2 regions of the Streptomyces sp. NPDC097981 genome follow, and region 2 is predicted to be linked to the other one. Evidence: riboswitches for the same ligand, from Rfam matches in the RefSeq annotation. Region 2 holds a riboswitch; the other holds the start of a gene.

Region 1 (8,960 bases), on a different contig from region 2:
CCGGCTGCCGGGCGAGGGCGGTCGAGAGGCCGGAGACGAGACCGCCCCCGCCGCGCCGGGCGGTGAGGGTGCCGTCGTCGGCGAGGAGGTAGGAGAGGGGGCCGCGGTTCGCTGCAACGAGTACCTGGGAAGCCATGCGGCGAACCTAGCCCGGGGCCCGCTCCCCCAAACGTCAGTTCCCTCACGCCACCCGGCGGCCGGAGTACTCCTTGATCCCGGCCATGGGCGGCCGCTCCTCGGTGTCCACCGCGTACGTCCGCGGCACGAAACCGTCCGGCCCGCGCTCGAACTGCGTCAGCTCCGGCCGTACGGGGGGGTACCCCCAGCGGTGGCCGGGGGAGTGCCCGCGCGAGAGCCGCAGCTGCGCCGTCCGGTAGATGGCCGCGGCCATCCGGCCCAGGGCCTGGCCGTCCTGATGGCGGTGGAGCCGTACGCCGACGTCCACCTGGGCCAGCGCGTCCAGCCCGACGGTGTGCAGCGCGTCCACCAGCAGGCCCAGCTCGACGCCGTACCCGACGGGGAAGGGCAGTCGTTCCAGCAGGCTGCGGCGCACCGCGTACTCACCGCCGAGCGGCTGGACGAATCCGGCCAGCTGCGGCCAGTGCAGGTTGAGGAGCGGCCGGGCGACGAGCTCGGTGACCCGGCCCCCCTGGCCGTGGGTCTTGCCGAAGGCAAGCGGATCGGACCGGGTGCGGGAGGCGAGCCCATCGAATTCCGTCACGAGGGGGCGGTCGTACATCGCCTTGACGAACTGCACGTCCGGCTCGGTCAGCAGCGGGCCGACGATCCCGGACACGAAGGTGGACGAGAAGTCCCGCAGGTCCGCGTCCACGAAGCAGACGATGTCGCCTCCGGTCACCAGCAGCGAGCGCCACAGCACCTCGCCCTTGCCGTGCAGGGCCGGGATCCGCGGCAGGATGTCGTCGCGGTGCACCACGCGGGCGCCGGCCTTCGCGGCCACCTCGGCGGTCCGGTCGGTGGAGCCCGAGTCGACCACGACCAGTTCGTCGACCAGCGGCACCGGCAGCCCGTCGATCAGATCGCGCCGGATCACCTCGACGATGGCGCCGACCGTCTCCTCCTCGTCGAGCGCGGGCAGGACGACGCTGACCGTGGTGCCTGCCGCCCGCTTGGCGGAAAGCAGCCGGTCGAGCGGCCGGTCAGCCGCGGACCAGGAGCGGTCCGCAAACCAGCGCTCCACCTCTTCCAACACGTTCGGCACTCCCTGATCGGTCGTGGCTCCCCGGCGCTTTCGGCCGAAAAGCCATCCATCTCGCGGTTCGGACAGCTGTCTCAACCACCCGGACCTTCCGTTACAGTCTTGAACAACGCGAAGGACCGCCGCATGCCGGGGTCCCCGCGTACAAACGCCCGGACGCGCCATAGAGCGCGCGGCCCGGTGCCATACCGCTCATCCAGAGGGGCAGAGGGACACGGCCCGTTGAAGCCCCGGCAACCCTCCAGTCGGTTCTCGCGTTCGCTTGCGGCAGCGAGGTCCCCGGCTAGGGAAGGTGCCAATTCCGTCTCATGGCGAAGTGCGCCATGGGGAAGATGAGGAGAAAGGGCCTCGCCATCATGGCTGCACAGACTGTTGCCACCTCTGTCGATCTCGGACCTGCCACCGGCCTTTCCTGTCGTGAGTGCGGTACCCGCTTCGAGCTCGGACCCATCTTCGCCTGCGTCGAGTGCTTCGGTCCGCTGGAAGTCGCCTACGACCTTCCCACCGGTGACCCCGAAGCCCTGCGCGCCGCGATCGAGGCCGGCCCGAACAACATCTGGCGCTACGCCCCGCTGCTGCCCGTCCCCGTCGACGTGGCCTCCAAGCCCAGCCTGAACCCCGGCTTCACCAAGCTCGTCGACGCCCGGAACCTGGCCAAGGAGCTCGGCGTCACCGGCAAGCTGTACGTCAAGGACGACTCCGGCAACCCGACGCACTCCTTCAAGGACCGCGTCGTGGCCATCGCCGTCGAGGCCGCCCGCGCCTTCGGCTTCACGACCCTCTCCTGCTCCTCCACCGGCAACCTGGCCGGCGCCGTCGGCGCCGCGGCCGCCCGGGCCGGATTCCGCTCCTGCGTGTTCATCCCGCACGACCTGGAGCAGGGCAAGGTCGTCATGGCCGGTGTGTACGGCGGCGACCTGGTCGGCATCGAGGGCAACTACGACGACGTGAACCGCTTCTGCTCCGAGCTCATCGGCGACCCGCTGGGCGAGGGCTGGGGCTTCGTCAACGTCAACCTGCGCCCCTACTACGGCGAGGGTTCCAAGACCCTCGCGTACGAGATCTGCGAGCAGCTCGGCTGGCAGCTGCCCGACCAGCTCGTCATCCCCATCGCGTCCGGCTCGCAGCTGACGAAGATCGACAAGGGTCTGCAGGAGCTCATCAAGCTCGGCCTGGTCGAGGACAAGCCGTACAAGATCTTCGGCGCCCAGGCCGAGGGCTGCTCCCCGGTCTCGACCGCGTTCAAGGCCGGCCACGACGTGGTCCGCCCGCAGAAGCCGAACACCATCGCCAAGTCGCTCGCCATCGGCAACCCGGCCGACGGCCCGTACGTCCTGGACATCGCCCGCCGTACGGGCGGCTACGTCGAGGACGTCAACGACGAGCAGGTCGTCGAGGCCATCAAGATCCTCGCGCAGACCGAGGGCATCTTCGCCGAGACCGCGGGCGGCGTGACCGTCGGCGTGACGAAGAAGCTCATCGAGAACGGGCAGCTCGACCCGGCGCTGACCACGGTCGTCCTCAACACCGGCGACGGCCTCAAGACCCTGGAGGCGGTGGCCGCGGACAGCGGGCAGACCGCCACCATCCGCCCGAGCCTGGACGCGTTCCGCGCCGCCGGCCTGGCCTGATCTCCCCTGACACCCGGAAAGGCAGTAGCGCCATGAGCGTCAACGTCCGCATCCCCACCATCCTGCGCACCTACACCGGCGGCCAGGCCGAGGTCACCGCCGAGGGCTCGAAGCTCTCCGAGGTCATCGAGTCCCTGGAGAAGAACCACCCGGGCATCGGTGCGCGCGTCCTGGACGACCAGGGCAAGCTGCGCCGTTTCGTGAACGTCTACGTCAACGACGACGACGTGCGCTTCGAGGGCGGTCTGGACGCGGTGACGCCGGACGGCGCGGGCGTCTCGATCATTCCCGCCGTCGCGGGCGGCTGCTGACACGCGAAAGCACCAGAATTACCCCCTCCGGCAAAAGCGGAGGGGGTAATTCTGCTTGGTTGGGCGCGGTAGGGTTGGGGAAGTCCCCTCCGCTGTTCTTGCCTGCCGCATATGAGCGGGTCGCGTGATGGTTGACATTGAGTCAATGTGCGTGTGCGGTATGGGGCTTTGGCGAGATATGCCAGGTCCGAGTTGCCCGAGAATATGCCAACTTTTCACTCTATTTCAATGTATCCCCGTGTCCAGATTTCTCGTCGGATTGACCTGTTGCAGACAGCAGCGGTGCAGATACATTCAGCCCCGGTCGAGGCGTTCCGGCGCAAGTTCTGACCCGGGACCGCGAAGTGCGGTCCTGCGCAAGGGCCAGTAATAGGGGAGTTAGGCATGGCTCAGGGCACCGTCAAGTGGTTCAACGCGGAGAAGGGTTACGGCTTCATCGCGGTCGACGGTGGTGCGGATGTGTTCGTCCACTACAGCGCCATCCAGATGGACGGGTACCGCACCCTTGAAGAGGGTCAGCGGGTCGAGTTCGAGATCTCGCAGGGCCAGAAGGGTCCGCAGGCGGACATGGTCAAGCTCGCCGTCTAGTCCCGGCGCGATCGACCACCGACGCATGACGCACGAGGGTCCACATCCTTGAGGAGGGATGTGGGCCCTCGGTGCATGTCCGGCCGACGGTCGGGGCAGCCGCCCGGCGTTGCCTGAAGCCGCTTGCACTCTCGGGGGCCGAGTGCTAATCATTGGCGTTAGCACTCTCCATGTGAGAGTGCTACTACACAGGACCGGGTCGGTGAGGCCCGCAGGGTCCGGCGGGAAGGAACCGCCGGGCACGCAGGCCGTCCGTCGCGGGCGCGGGCGCGGTCCGGAGCAATCCAAGCCTCCCCTCGCGCCGGCGGCGCAGGGGGAACCCCAGTCCTGGAGGACCACTTCAGATGGCCAAGATCATTGCGTTCGACGAGGAGGCCCGGCGCGGTCTCGAGCGCGGGATGAACCAGCTCGCCGACGCCGTCAAGGTCACCCTTGGCCCCAAGGGTCGCAACGTCGTCCTTGAGAAGAAGTGGGGCGCCCCCACGATCACCAACGATGGTGTCTCCATCGCCAAGGAGATCGAGCTCGAGGACCCGTACGAGAAGATCGGCGCCGAGCTGGTCAAGGAAGTCGCCAAGAAGACGGACGACGTCGCGGGCGACGGTACGACCACCGCCACCGTGCTCGCCCAGGCGCTCGTCCGCGAGGGCCTGCGCAACGTGGCCGCCGGCGCGAACCCGATGGCCCTCAAGCGCGGCATCGAGAAGGCCGTCGAGGCCGTCTCCGGCGCCCTGCTGGAGCAGGCGAAGGATGTCGAGACCAAGGAGCAGATCGCTTCCACGGCCTCCATCTCCGCCGCCGACACCCAGATCGGCGAGCTCATCGCCGAGGCCATGGACAAGGTCGGCAAGGAAGGCGTCATCACCGTCGAGGAGTCCCAGACCTTCGGTCTGGAGCTGGAGCTCACCGAGGGCATGCGCTTCGACAAGGGCTACATCTCGGCGTACTTCGCCACCGACATGGAGCGTATGGAGGCGTCCCTGGACGACCCGTACATCCTGATCGTCAACTCGAAGATCGGCAACGTGAAGGACCTCCTTCCGCTGCTCGAGAAGGTCATGCAGTCCGGCAAGCCGCTGCTGATCATCGCCGAGGACGTCGAGGGCGAGGCCCTGTCGACCCTGGTCGTCAACAAGATCCGCGGCACCTTCAAGTCCGTCGCCGTCAAGGCCCCGGGCTTCGGCGACCGCCGCAAGGCCATGCTCGGCGACATCGCCATCCTCACGGGCGGCACGGTCATCTCCGAGGAGGTCGGCCTCAAGCTGGAGAACGCGGGTCTCGACCTGCTGGGCCGCGCCCGCAAGGTCGTCATCTCCAAGGACGAGACCACGATCGTCGACGGTGCCGGTGACAGCGACCAGGTCCAGGGTCGCGTCAACCAGATCCGCGCCGAGATCGAGAACTCCGACTCGGACTACGACCGCGAGAAGCTCCAGGAGCGCCTCGCGAAGCTGGCCGGCGGCGTGGCCGTCATCAAGGCCGGCGCCGCGACCGAGGTGGAGCTCAAGGAGCGCAAGCACCGCATCGAGGACGCCGTCCGCAACGCGAAGGCGGCCGTCGAGGAGGGCATCGTCGCCGGTGGTGGCGTGGCCCTGCTCCAGGCCTCCGCGGTCTTCGAGAAGCTCGACCTGTCGGGTGACGAGGCGACCGGCGCCAACGCCGTGAAGCTCGCCCTGGAGGCCCCGCTCAAGCAGATCGCCGTCAACGGTGGTCTTGAGGGTGGCGTCGTCGTGGAGAAGGTCCGCAACCTGACCGTCGGCTGGGGCCTGAACGCCGCGACCGGCGAGTACGTGGACATGATCGCCGAGGGCATCATCGACCCGGCGAAGGTCACGCGCTCCGCGCTGCAGAACGCCGCGTCCATCGCCGCGCTGTTCCTGACGACCGAGGCCGTCATCGCCGACAAGCCCGAGAAGGCCGGCGCCCCGGCCGGCGGCGGCATGCCGGGCGGTGACATGGACTTCTGATCGACCGCGGCTCCGGCCGCAGGCTGATCGGCTGTTCTCGACCGAGGGCGGCACTCCCGTACGGGGGTGCCGCCCTCGGGCGTTTCGCGGGCCTCTAGAAGCCGGTGGTGTCGAGGGAGAAGTCGAAGGGCTCCGGGATCTGCAGAGGCTTGCCGAAGGACACCGTCGTACGGGAGCGGTATCCATGCGGAGAAGGGTCCCAGAAGCAGGTGATCTCCGAGTCCTGCATGTCGATGACCAAGTAGACGGGAACGAGCGAGCCGTACACGTCCAGCTTCTCGTTCCAGTCGGCGTCCCTCGTGGAGACGGACGTGAACTCTCCGACCAGCGAGAGCGCCGCTGCGTCCGCGTGCAGCCCGTCCTCCTCGAAGGCCGCTTCGTCCGCGACGTACAGGTCCGGTCCGTAGCCGCGCTCCGCTGCCGGGAACCGGAACAGGAAGGGCGAGGTGTCGGCGAACTGCCCTTCGGGGACGTGCGCCTGGAGCTGCTCGCGCAGGAGGCGCATGCGCCTGGAGTAGCGCAGCTTCGAAAACGGCGACACGATGATCTTCCCCCGGATGAGCTCGGCCTTGAAGCCGTGCGGCGTGTCCATCTCCGCGACGGTGCGCAGGAGGCTTTCGAAAGCCGGTGACGCCTGCGCTTCTATGGGGGTGGCCCGTTCGATCATGATCGTCACCGTGGTCCTCCGCCTGCTTACTTCGTCGTCGGGTAAGCCTTGCCTCCAGGCTAGTGGCGGGACGGAGTGCATGCCCGGCTGTCGGGACGGATCACCGTCCATCGGGTGACTTTGGTTGACTGGGGGCATGAGCGATCTCTTCGTGAAGATCTGCGGCCTGAAGACCGCGCACGACGTCGACGTGGCTGTGGCCGCCGGGGCCGACGCCGTCGGGTTCGTCTTTGCCGCCGGGAGTCCTCGTACGGTCGATGCCGCCACCGCGCGGGAGCTGGCCGCGGGGGTGCCCGACGGGGTGCTCACGGTCGGGGTGTTCCGCGGGCAGCCGGTCGACGAGGTCCGGCGGCTGGCCGAGGAGAGCGGCGTACGGGGAGTGCAGCTCCACGGCGACGAGGGCCCCGAGCACTACGGGGCGCTGCGCGCCGAGGGCCGCACCCTGCTCCGCGCCACCGCCCTGCGCGTCGAGCGCTGCGGGGAGTACGGGGAGGACCTGCTGCTGATCGACGCCCCCGACCCGGGCTCCGGCAAGCCGTGGAACTGGGCGTCCGAGGACTTCACCGCCCCGCGCGGCCACTGGCTGCTGGCCGGCGGGCTCACCCCGGGGAACGTACGGGAGGCCGTGGAGACCACCGGCGCGTGGGGCGTGGACGTGTCCAGCGGTGTCGAGAGCGAACGCGGCGTCAAGTCCCCGGAACTGATCCGCGCCTTCGTCGCCGCGGCCCGGGGCCGTTAGACCCGCGGGGGAGTGGCTGCCGGGGCGATCGCGTTCAGCCCCGGTTCCACCCGCCTCGCGCCGACGCGGGACCGCCACTCAGCGGGTTGTCCGGCCGTCTGCGGCTACGCTGCGGCGTGGGGGGAATCATGGACGAGAGACCGTCGCCCGGGCAGCGGCTCCGGCACTACACCGCGGTGACCGCGGCCTGCGCGTTCACCGCCGTCGCGGTGCTGTACGCGGTGCTGTGCGCGAAGCTGGCCGACGACACGCCGTCCGACGCGTACGGCACGGGCAGTGCTCCGCGCGGCTTCGGCATCCTGGCGCTGTCCACGGCGGCCGGCGCCCTGGCCGCGGCCGGCCTGTGGTGGTACGCCGTACGGGGCCGCCGGCACCGCTCCGCGCTCGGCCGGACCGCGGCCGTCGCCGTCGCCCTCGTCGCGCTCTGGCCGGGCTGGCTCGGCTTCTCGTGGATGCGCGGCCCGCAGATGGACCTCTTCTCGTACCAGGCCCCGGACGGCGGGGCCCTGGAGAAGCCGCTCGGCTCCTGGGCCGGAACCCCTGCCTCGGGGGACGTGATCCGGGTCCGTGCGGACGGCGTCACGGCCTTCAACGGGGAGGGCCGCCACGGCGGGGGCTTCAGCGCCCCTGACGGCGGCGCGGTGTGCGCGATGAGCGACGACGCCCCGTCCGGGACCGGCCTCGTCACCCTGACCACCGCGGGGAGCGAGTGCGGCAACAGCCTGGTGGCGGTGAACACCGGGTCCGGCGACAAGCGCTGGACGAAGGACATCCCGAAACTCGCGGGCAAACCGTCCGCGGGAGGGAACCTTGCCGTAGCAGCGACGACGGACGCCGTGCTCGCCCACGACCTGGGCACGGGCGCAGAGCTGTGGCGCTTCCCGCTGCCCGCGGGCACCGTCGTCTCGCAGGTCGCGGCCGGACCCGATCGGGTTCTTTTTCTGGCGCGGACCGACAAGGGCAGTGAGCTGTCCGCCCTGGACGCCCGCATCGGATCCCGCTCCTGGCAGTCCCCGCTTCCGGACGGGTACGGGGCCCCGGGCATCGTGTCGGCCTCCCCGGCGGCCGCCGTCGCGGACGGACACCTGATGCTGTTCGACGAGGCGGGTCGCCCGCGCACCGTCCCGGAGCCGCCGTTCGTCCCCGCGGACGAGGCCCGTCTGGTCGTCGGCGACGTGCTGTACGTCGCGGTCTCCGAGCGGGAGAAGCGGGAGCTGCTGACGGCCTACTCCCTGAAGGACGGCCGCCACCTGTGGACGCGGGCCTTCGAGGACGACTGGCAGATCCGCGGCCTGGCCGTCGGCCGGAACGACCGGATCGCGGTGGTCACGCAGGGCACGTACACCCACCTCTGGCACCTCGACCCGCGCACGGGCAGGCCCGGTGGGGAGTCGACGGTCCTGCGCGACCTCCCGCTGGGCACATCGTTCGCCCTCTACGGCAGGACGTTCGTCAACCTCGACGACGGCGGCCGGCTCCCGCCGATCTTCGACGTGCGACCGGCGTTCGGCTGGTGACTCACTTGACCTCCGCCTCCCCGCGCTGAAGCACGGGGATTCTCCGCCTGTGGGTGGCCCTGTTGTGTTGGGGCTCCCGCTTCGGGTGGGTTCCTGGTTCTTCCCCACCGGGGTGGGGGTTGTGCGCGCTGCCGGGCTACTGCCCGGTCCTACGTGCGCTCCGCAGGCGTTTACCGTCACCGTTACCGGCGCCGGGCCCCCGGTCCGGGGGTGGGTGGTTATGTGGTTCAGGCCGCGAGGGTGCGGCGGCCTTCGTAGAGGACGTTCCGGCCGGCGTTCCAGTCCCGGTCGTGCCGGGTGTCGCAGTTCGGGCAGGTCCAG
Region 2 (8,960 bases):
TGGCGTAACCGTCGCGGACAACCCGTTCGCAGACCCGGGCCTGCCGGTCCACAAGCCCCGTATCCAGGACATCGACGAGCAGGCCGCGAAGCGCTCCGAGCGCACCGTGGCGATGCTGTTCACGCTGTCGATGCTGGCCACGATCGGCTTCATCGTCTCGTACGTGGCCATCCCGGTCGACAAGATCGTCTACATCTTCCCGATCGGGAAGGTGAGCGCGCTCAACTTCGCCCTGGGTCTGACCCTGGGCACGGCGCTCTTCTGCATCGGCGCGGGCGCGGTCCACTGGGCCCGCACCCTGATGTCCGACGTCGAGGTCGCCGACGAGCGCCACGCGATCGCGGCGCCGGAAGAGGTCAAGGCCAAGGTCAAGCAGGACTTCGCCGACGGTGCGAACGAGTCCGGCATCGCCCGCCGCCCGCTGATCCGCAACACCATGCTCGGCGCGCTGGCCATGCTGCCGCTGTCCGCCGTCATGATCCTGCGCGACCTGGGCCCGCTGCCCGAGGAGAAGCTGCGCAAGACCCTGTGGGCCAAGGGCAAGCTGCTCATCAACCAGAACACGATGGAGCCGCTGCGTCCCGAGGACGTCCAGGTCGGTTCGCTGACCTTCGCCATGCCCGAGGGCCTGGAGGAGGAGCAGCACGACTTCCAGACGCAGATCGCCAAGGCCGCCCTGATGATCGTCCGGATCAAGCCGGAGGACATCAAGGACAAGCAGGAACTCGAGTGGTCCCACGAGGGCATCGTGGCCTACTCGAAGATCTGCACCCACGTCGGCTGCCCGATCAGCCTGTACGAGCAGCAGACGCACCACGTGCTCTGCCCGTGCCACCAGTCCACCTTCGACCTCTCCGACGGCGCCCGTGTCATCTTCGGCCCGGCCGGTCACGCACTTCCGCAGCTGCGGATCGGCGTGAATGGTGAAGGCTTCCTCGAAGCGCTCGGCGACTTCGAAGAGCCCGTCGGTCCTGCATTCTGGGAGCGCGGATGAGCACTGCCACCGATTCGAAGCGCAAAGCGCCCGCCGGCGAGCGCGTAGCCGACTGGGCCGACGGCCGCCTGGGCATCTACAGCCTGGCCAAGGCCAACATGCGCAAGATCTTCCCGGACCACTGGTCCTTCATGCTGGGTGAGATCTGCCTCTACAGCTTCATCATCATCATCCTCACGGGTGTGTACCTGACGCTGTTCTTCCACCCGAGCATGAACGAGGTCGTGTACCACGGCTCGTACGTGCCGATGCAGGGCGTCCAGATGTCCGAGGCCTTCGCCTCGACGCTGGACATCAGCTTCGACGTCCGCGGCGGTCTGCTCATCCGGCAGATCCACCACTGGGCGGCCCTGATCTTCGTCGCGGGCATGGTCGTGCACATGATGCGCGTCTTCTTCACCGGCGCGTTCCGCAAGCCGCGCGAGGTCAACTGGATCTTCGGCTTCCTGCTGCTGGTCCTCGGCATGTTCACCGGCTTCACCGGTTACTCCCTGCCGGACGACCTGCTCTCGGGCACCGGTGTCCGGTTCATGGAGGGCGCGATCCTGTCCATGCCGGTCATCGGCACGTACCTGTCGTTCTTCCTCTTCGGCGGCGAGTTCCCCGGCGGCGACTTCGTCTCGCGGTTCTACTCGATCCACATCCTGCTGCTGCCCGGCATCATGATGGGCCTGCTGGTGGCCCACCTGATCCTGGTCTTCTACCACAAGCACACCCAGTTCGCGGGTCCCGGCAAGACGAACAACAACGTCGTCGGCATGCCGCTGCTGCCGGTCTACATGGCCAAGGCCGGAGGCTTCTTCTTCCTGGTCTTCGGTGTCATCGCGGCCATCGCGGCGATCGCCTCGATCAACCCGATCTGGGCGATCGGCCCGTACCGCCCGGACCACGTGTCCACCGGTGCGCAGCCCGACTGGTACATGGGTATGCCGGAAGGCCTGATCCGTGCCATGCCCGGCTGGGAGATCAACCTGTGGGGCCACACCCTCGTCCTGGGTGTGTTCATCCCCCTGATGCTCTTCCCGCTGGTGCTGGGTTCGATCGCCGTCTGGCCGTTCATCGAGTCCTGGGTCACCGGGGACAAGCGCGAGCACCACATCCTGGACCGCCCGCGCAACGTCCCGACCCGTACGGCCTTCGGTGTCGCCTGGATCGCGGAGTACATCGTGCTCCTGATCGGCGGTGGAAACGACATGTTCGCGCAGTACTTCCACCTCTCGATCAACAACATCACGTGGTTCGTCCGGATCGGCTTCTTCGTCGTCCCGGTCCTCGCGTTCATCGTCGCCAAGCGCATCTGCCTCGGCCTGCAGCGCCGGGACCACGACAAGGTGCTGCACGGTCGCGAGACCGGCATCATCAAGCGTCTGCCGCACGGTGAATTCGTCGAGGTCCACGAGCCGCTCTCGCAGGGCCAGCTGCACAAGCTCACCGCGCACGAGCAGTACAAGCCGATCGAGATCGGCCCGACGGTCGACGAGAACGGTGTCGAGCGCAAGGTCGGCAGCATGGAGAAGCTCCGCGCGAAGCTCAGCAAGGGCTTCTACGCCGAGAACAACCAGATTCCGAAGCCCACGGTGGAGGAGTACAAGGAGATCCAGAGCGGCCACGGCCACCACTGATCCCGCTTGAGGGGCTGATTTCGGTCAGTCCTGGTGTCGCCACGGCGAGAGCCCCGTCCAGGGTCTGGACGGGGCTCTTTGCCGTCCGCCCCGGCTGGATAGGGTGGAGTCCTCAGTGCTTGCCGACGGATCCAGGAGCAGACCATGAGCGGTCAGAGTCCGGCTGACGCCGGTGGGGTGCCGGCCCTCCCCCAGACTCCGTCCGGGGTTACCCCCACTTGGCCGGGCGTTCTCGACACCCTGCTGACCGGCCAGGACCTGCGCGCCGACGAGACCGGCTGGGCCATGGACCGGATCATGCGCGGGGAGGCCACCGACGCCCAGATCGCCGGCTTCCTGGTGGCGCTGCGGGCCAAGGGGGAGACGGTGGCGGAGATCAACGGCATCGTCCGCGCCATGTACGGCCACGCCAACCTCATCGAGGTCCCGGGGCGGACGGTGGACATCGTCGGCACCGGCGGCGACGGGGCCAAAACGGTGAACATCTCGACGATGTCGTCGATCGTGGTGGCCGGTACGGGCGCCAAGGTGGTCAAGCACGGCAACCGGGCCGCGTCCTCCGCCAGCGGCTCCTCGGACGTGCTGGAGAAGCTCGGCGTCAACCTGGACCTCACCCCGGCACGGGTGGTCGAGGTCGCGGAGCAGGCCGGCATCACCTTCTGCTTCGCCGTGAAGTTCCACCCGGCGCTGCGGCACGTGGCGGCGGCCCGCAGGGAGCTGGGCATCCGCACGGCCTTCAACTTCATCGGCCCGCTGACCAACCCGGCCCGGGTCCGGTCCCAGGCGACCGGTGTCGCCGACCCGCGGGTGGCCCCCATCGTGGCGGGCGTGCTGGCGGAACGCGGCTCCTCGGCGCTGGTGTTCCGCGGCGACGACGGCCTGGACGAGCTGACGACCACCGCCACCTCCCGGGTGTGGTGGGTCCGCGACGGCCGGGTGGACGAGCAGCCGTTCGACCCGCGTGACGTGGGCATCCCGCTGGTCGACGTCTCGGAGCTGCGCGGCGCGGACGCCTCGTACAACGCGGACGTCGCCCGCCGCCTGCTGGCCGGCGAGACCGGCCCGGTCCGCGACGCGGTCCTGCTGAACTCGGCGGCGGCCCTGGTGGCCCTGGACCCGGGCACCGGGTCCCTGGAGGACCAGATCCGCGCGGCCATCGCCCGGGCGGCCGAGGCCATCGACTCGGGCGCTGCCCGGGCGGCCCTGGAGCGCTGGGTGGCGGCCAGCAACGCGTAACGAGCGAGAACGGCGTGAAAGAGGTGGCCCCGGTCCAGTATGCGGACCGGGGTCTTGCGCGTGCGGGATCTTGTGGCAGGATGCTGGCCAGGTCACGAGTGACAGCGTTTTGGCCCCGGCTTGCTGTCCGGCAACCCTCCTTCCGTGGCGGGGTGCCCCGGGTGATGACCGGGCCGTAGGCACACATGCCCACGGCAAGCGCGGATCCCTCGACACCAGGGGTCCTGGTCTCTCGAGGAGCTTTCCGTGAGCAAGCGAATGCGATAGGGCGACTCCGCCCCTTCTTCACCCTCCGTGCGGCCTCCATGGGCTGCGCGTCGAGGCAACTCCCGTACCGCCGGCACAGGTGCATCCGCGCACCCGTGCACCCGCGTGCGGGCCGTCCGAAGCCATTCAGCCTGTCCTGCCGGGAGAATCCGCCATGTCCACGTACCCGAACGCCGTCGCCCCCGCCGCCGTGACCGCCCCCGCCGGCCCCGCCTGTGCCGAGCCGCTGCCGGTCCTCGGCCGGGACGTCACCGTTCCGCTCGTCACCGGCGGCGAGGTCACCTACGCGGCCCTCGACTACGCGGCCAGCGCCCCGGCGCTCCAGCGGGTCTGGGACGACGTCGCCGCATACGCCCCGTACTACGGCAGCGTGCACCGCGGCGCCGGGTACCTCTCGCAACTGTCCACCGACCTGTTCGAGCAGAGCCGGGCCACCGTCGCCGGGTTCCTCGGCTGCCGCCCCGCCGACCAGGTCGTCTTCACCCGGTCCACCACCGACTCGCTGAACCTGCTCGCCGCCGTGCTCCCGGCCGGCTGCCAGGTCTTCGTCTTCGAGACGGAGCACCACGCCTCGCTGCTGCCGTGGGGCGACGCGCAGGTCACGTACCTCAACGCCCCGCGGACCCCGGCCCAGGCCGTCGAGACCCTGGAGCGGGCACTGGCCGGCCGCACTGTAACGATCGGAGGGGGCCACGGCCCGGCCCTGGTCTGCGTCACCGGCGCGTCCAACGTCACCGGTGAGCTGTGGCCGGTGAAGGAGCTCGCCGCCGCCGCGCACGCCCACGGCGCGCGGATCGTGCTGGACGCCGCCCAGCTGGCCCCGCACCACCCCGTCTCCGTGCAGGAGCTGGACGTGGACTGGGTGGCGTTCTCCGGGCACAAGCTGTACGCGCCGTTCGGCTCGGGCGTGCTGGCCGGCCGCGCGGACTGGCTCCAGGAGGCGGAGCCGTACCTGGCCGGCGGCGGCGCCTCGCGGAAGGTCGCCCGCCGCGAGGACGGCGGCGTCGACGTCGAGTGGCACACCACGGCAGCCCGCCACGAGGCCGGCTCCCCGAACGTCATCGGCGTGTACTCGATCGCCTCCGCCTGCCGAGCGCTGGACGAGGCCGGCTTCGAGAACCTCGTCGCCCGCGAGCGGCACCTCATCGCGAAGGTCCGCGAGGGCCTGGCGCAGGTCCCGCAGGTCCGCGTCCTGTCCCTGTTCGGGGACGACGCCCCGAGGGTCGGCGTCATCTCGTTCGTGGTGGACGGCTGGAACAGTTCGCACTTCGCGTCCGCGCTGTCGGCCGAGTACGGGATCGGCGTGCGCGACGGCCTGTTCTGCGCCCACCCGCTGGTCCGCACCCTGCTCGGCAGCGAGCCGCAGGCCCAGGGCGAATGCGGGGCCCCGGAGGCGGCGCCGGGGGAGCGCTCGCTGAACGCGATCCGCGTCAGCTTCGGGGCCGGTACCCCCGACGAGCACGTCGACCGCTTCGTCCGGGCGGTGAAGGAACTCGTCACGGACGGAGCGAAGTGGCAGTACCGCACGGAGGAGGGCCGCTGCGTTCCGGCGGTCTAGCCCCGGGGGCTCCGCCCCCGGACCCCCGCGCCTCAAACGCCGGCGAGGCTGGAATTCAGGCTCGCCGGCGTTTGAGGCGCGGGCGCGGTGGCGCCGTGTTTGCAGCCGCGCCCGGCGCTTGAGGGCGGGAACGGTGGAAGGGCGGGTAGGGGGCAGCCCCGCGCAGCGGCGTACCCGGCAGGGCTACGCGTCGAGGCCGATGGCGAAGGCGGCTTCCAGGTCGTGCTGGGAGTAGGTGCGGAACGCGACGTGCGTGTCCGTCGCCTCCACGCCCGGGATCTTGCTGATGCGGCCCGGGATGATGTCCGCCAGGTTCTCGTGGCGGGGCACGCGCACCAGGGCGATCAGGTCGTAGGTCCCCGTCACGGAGTAGACCTCGCTGACGTTGTCCAGCGCGGCGATGGACTCGGCGATCTCGGGGATGCGGTCCACGCTGGTCTTGATGAGCACGATCGCGGTGATCACGGTTGGCTGTCTCCCTCGGTGGCCGTCGCTGGTCGCCTCACTCTAGTCCCACGCCGATAGCGCACCCACGCGTAGCCGAAGCCCAGAGAGAAGCCCACCACGTGGGCCAGGTAGGCCACCCCCGGGCCGCTGCCCGCGCGGTGCGCCGCCAGCCACTGGAGCGCGAACCAGAACAGCAGCACGATCCACGCCGGGAAGCGCAGCGGCAGGAAGAACAGGAACGGGAACAGGCTCGTCACCCGCGCCCGGGGGAACAGGCACAGGAAGGCCCCCAGGACCGCCGAGATCGCACCGGACGCGCCGACCAGGGTCTGGTCCGAGGAGGCGTTGGCCGCCGCGTACACCGCCAGGGCGAGGTAACCGGTACAGACGTAGAACGTCAGGAACTCCGGCCGGCCCATGCGCTCCTGCACCATCACGCCGAAGACGTGGAGGAAGAGCATGTTGCCGAGCAGGTGCAGCCAGCTCCCGTGCACGAACAGGGCGGTGAGCGGGGTCAGCAGCGCCCGCGCGGAGCCGGAGAAGAGCTCGTCCGGGACCACGCCCCAGCGCCGGAAGTAAGCGGTCCCCGCCTCCAGCAGCCGCTCGCCCGTCCCGTAGGCGGGATCCAGCCCCGAGGCCGGGCCCAACAGGAACACCACGCAGCAGCCGGCGATCAGCGCATGGACGACCACCGGGCCCCGGGCGGCCTCCCGGACGGCCCGCCACCTTACGATCATGCGATCGAGCATGACCCAAGAGGGCCCACCCGGGGTACCGGCAGGCCGTAGGGTTACGTTCTGTGGCCCGCCGATTGACGCAGACGGCGGCTTTAATTGAAACAGCTACGAAGGAGAGAGCGGCCTGATGACGGTTCCCCTGCCGACCGACACCACCCGGTGGCGCTGCACGCTGTGCGGCAACCTCACGCGTTTCGACGTCACTCGTTCGTCGAAGGTCGTGGAGTACGTCCACCTGGATCTTGCCGGGGAGCCCAAGGTCGAGGAGCGCGAGGTGGTCAGTGAGACCATCGAGTCGGTCCGCTGCCGCTGGTGCAACGCGGTGGACCAGATCGAGCTCGTGGACAGGCCGGGCGCGGACTCCTGACGGAGCCGGGCCCACAGGTAGATCACGGTAGGGGTGACGGATTGTGGAGCCAGCAAGCGGCGCTGAGCCGGCCGGTGCGGCCGGCGACGCCGCCGAGGTGCTCGACCGCCCGCTGCCGGAAGGCGTGCGGCGCCGGGTCGTCGCGCTCGTCTCGGAGGCCTTCGGCGCACTGACGATCGCGGACCTCCCGGCGCAGCTGCGCCAGTACGCCCGGTTCACCCCGACCCGGCGCGCCAAGTTCGCGGGCAACGCCATGGCCGCGGCCGTGGAGACGGACGCCGTCTTCCGGGGCCGCGTCGCCGAGAAGCTGCGCGAGGCGCAGGCCGACCTGGCCGGTGCGCTGGAGGCCGGCGCCCCGCCCGCCGCCGCGGACCCGCTGGACGTGGCGGCCGCCGCGTACGTGCTGCGGCCGGTCGGCTGGGTGAAGCTGGTGGCCGCCGCCGGCGAGGAGGCGCAGCGCGCCGACGCCGAGCGGGTCGGCGAGGAGACCCGGCGTGAACTGGACCGGCTCCGCGAGGAACTGGCGCACGCACGGGACCTGCAGCGCCTCGGCGGCGAGCAGGTGCGGGCCGAGCTGGAGTCGGCGCGCAAGGAAGCGGAATCGCTTCAGCGCAAGCTGCGCAGCGCCCAGAGCGATGTGAAGCGCGGCGAGGCGGCCCTGCGCAAGGTCGCGGCCGAGATCGACGGGATCCGGGGCGAGGCGGCCGCGCAGGTGGCCGCCGCCGAGAGCGAGACGCGGCGGCTCAAGTCCCGTCTCGCGGAGGTCGAGGCGGCGCTGGAGACCTCCCGCCGGGCCACCCGCGAGGGCCGCAGCATCGAGGACATGCGGCTGCGGCTGTTGCTGGACACCGTGCTGGACGCGGCCCAGGGGCTGCGTCGCGAGCTGGCGCTGCCGCCGTTGTCGACGCGGCCGGCGGACACCGTGGACGCGGTGGAGCCGGGCCGGATGACCCCGAAGGACATCGCGGCGCGGGCTCTGTCGGAGACCGATCCGGCGCTGCTGGACCAGTTGTTGGCGCTGCCTCAGGCCCATCTGGTGGTCGACGGCTACAACGTGACCAAGACCGGCTATCCGACGATGCCGCTGGAGAAGCAGCGGCTCCGGCTGCTCGGCGGCCTGTCGATGCTCGCCGCGCAGACCGGCGCGGAGATGACCTGTGTCTTCGACGGTGCGGAACTGGCGGCACCGGTGCTGCTCGCGCCGCCGCGCGGGGTGCGGGTGCTGTTCTCCAAGCCCGGTGTGACGGCGGACGAGCTGATCCGGCAGCTGGTGCGTGCGGAACCGCCCGGCCGGCCGGTGGTCGTGGTCTCCGCGGACCGCGAGGTGGCCGACGGGGTGGCGAAGGCCGGTGCCCGGCCGGTGGCGTCCGCCTTGTTGCTGAAGCGGCTTTCGCGTGTTTCGTAACCCCTAAGCGGAATGCCCGATTTCGCATGGCCGGCAGGGAACGCACCGTCAAGTGCCCTGCACGGAGCGTGGGCTGCAGGTAAAGAACCCGGTCGGCAACCGATTTTTTTGCCGCGAGGATTTGAACTGATCACAGCGAGGTCACTAGGGTCGGCTCAAACCTTCGTGCGGTAGATCACTCATTCGGAGTGGCGGCGGAGGTGTCGCCGAGTTGCGTTCCTTCGGCGGCTCCAGGAAGAAGGAGCTCGCCTTCGTGGCGTCCCACCGTCGACCCAAGCAGCCGACCCGCGCTCGTGTGACCGTGCTCACCGCCACGGCCGCCGCGGC

What was found. Region 2 has a riboswitch for S-adenosylmethionine ahead of ABTY04_RS22490 (aminotransferase class V-fold PLP-dependent enzyme). Riboswitches for the same ligand answer to the same signal wherever they lie in the genome.
Region 1: linked by a shared signal. The riboswitch ahead of thrC (threonine synthase) and the one ahead of ABTY04_RS22490 (aminotransferase class V-fold PLP-dependent enzyme) in region 2 are both predicted to bind S-adenosylmethionine.

The regions. Positions count from the first base shown of each region.
Region 1 covers NZ_JBEORW010000024.1:30,190-39,149, reverse strand. Annotated here, with positions in the region: gene ABTY04_RS23010 (alpha,alpha-trehalose-phosphate synthase (UDP-forming)) at 1-136, opposite strand, end outside; gene ABTY04_RS23005 (glucosyl-3-phosphoglycerate synthase) at 182-1,213, opposite strand; SAM riboswitch class I at 1,409-1,558, shown strand; gene thrC (threonine synthase) at 1,576-2,850, shown strand; gene ABTY04_RS22995 (MoaD/ThiS family protein) at 2,883-3,161, shown strand; gene ABTY04_RS22990 (cold-shock protein) at 3,546-3,749, shown strand; gene groL (chaperonin GroEL) at 4,094-5,716, shown strand; gene ABTY04_RS22980 (Uma2 family endonuclease) at 5,811-6,383, opposite strand; gene ABTY04_RS22975 (phosphoribosylanthranilate isomerase) at 6,520-7,122, shown strand; gene ABTY04_RS22970 (outer membrane protein assembly factor BamB family protein) at 7,251-8,639, shown strand; gene ABTY04_RS22965 (RNA-guided endonuclease InsQ/TnpB family protein) at 8,867-8,960, opposite strand, start outside.
Region 2 covers NZ_JBEORW010000023.1:69,264-78,223, reverse strand. Annotated here, with positions in the region: gene qcrA (cytochrome bc1 complex Rieske iron-sulfur subunit) at 1-994, shown strand, start outside; gene qcrB (cytochrome bc1 complex cytochrome b subunit) at 991-2,616, shown strand; gene trpD (anthranilate phosphoribosyltransferase) at 2,761-3,852, shown strand; SAM riboswitch class IV at 3,943-4,059, shown strand; gene ABTY04_RS22490 (aminotransferase class V-fold PLP-dependent enzyme) at 4,274-5,677, shown strand; gene ABTY04_RS22485 (Lrp/AsnC family transcriptional regulator) at 5,861-6,142, opposite strand; gene ABTY04_RS22480 (rhomboid family intramembrane serine protease) at 6,139-6,861, opposite strand; gene ABTY04_RS22475 (hypothetical protein) at 6,989-7,228, shown strand; gene ABTY04_RS22470 (NYN domain-containing protein) at 7,269-8,633, shown strand; gene ABTY04_RS22465 (C40 family peptidase) at 8,887-8,960, shown strand, end outside.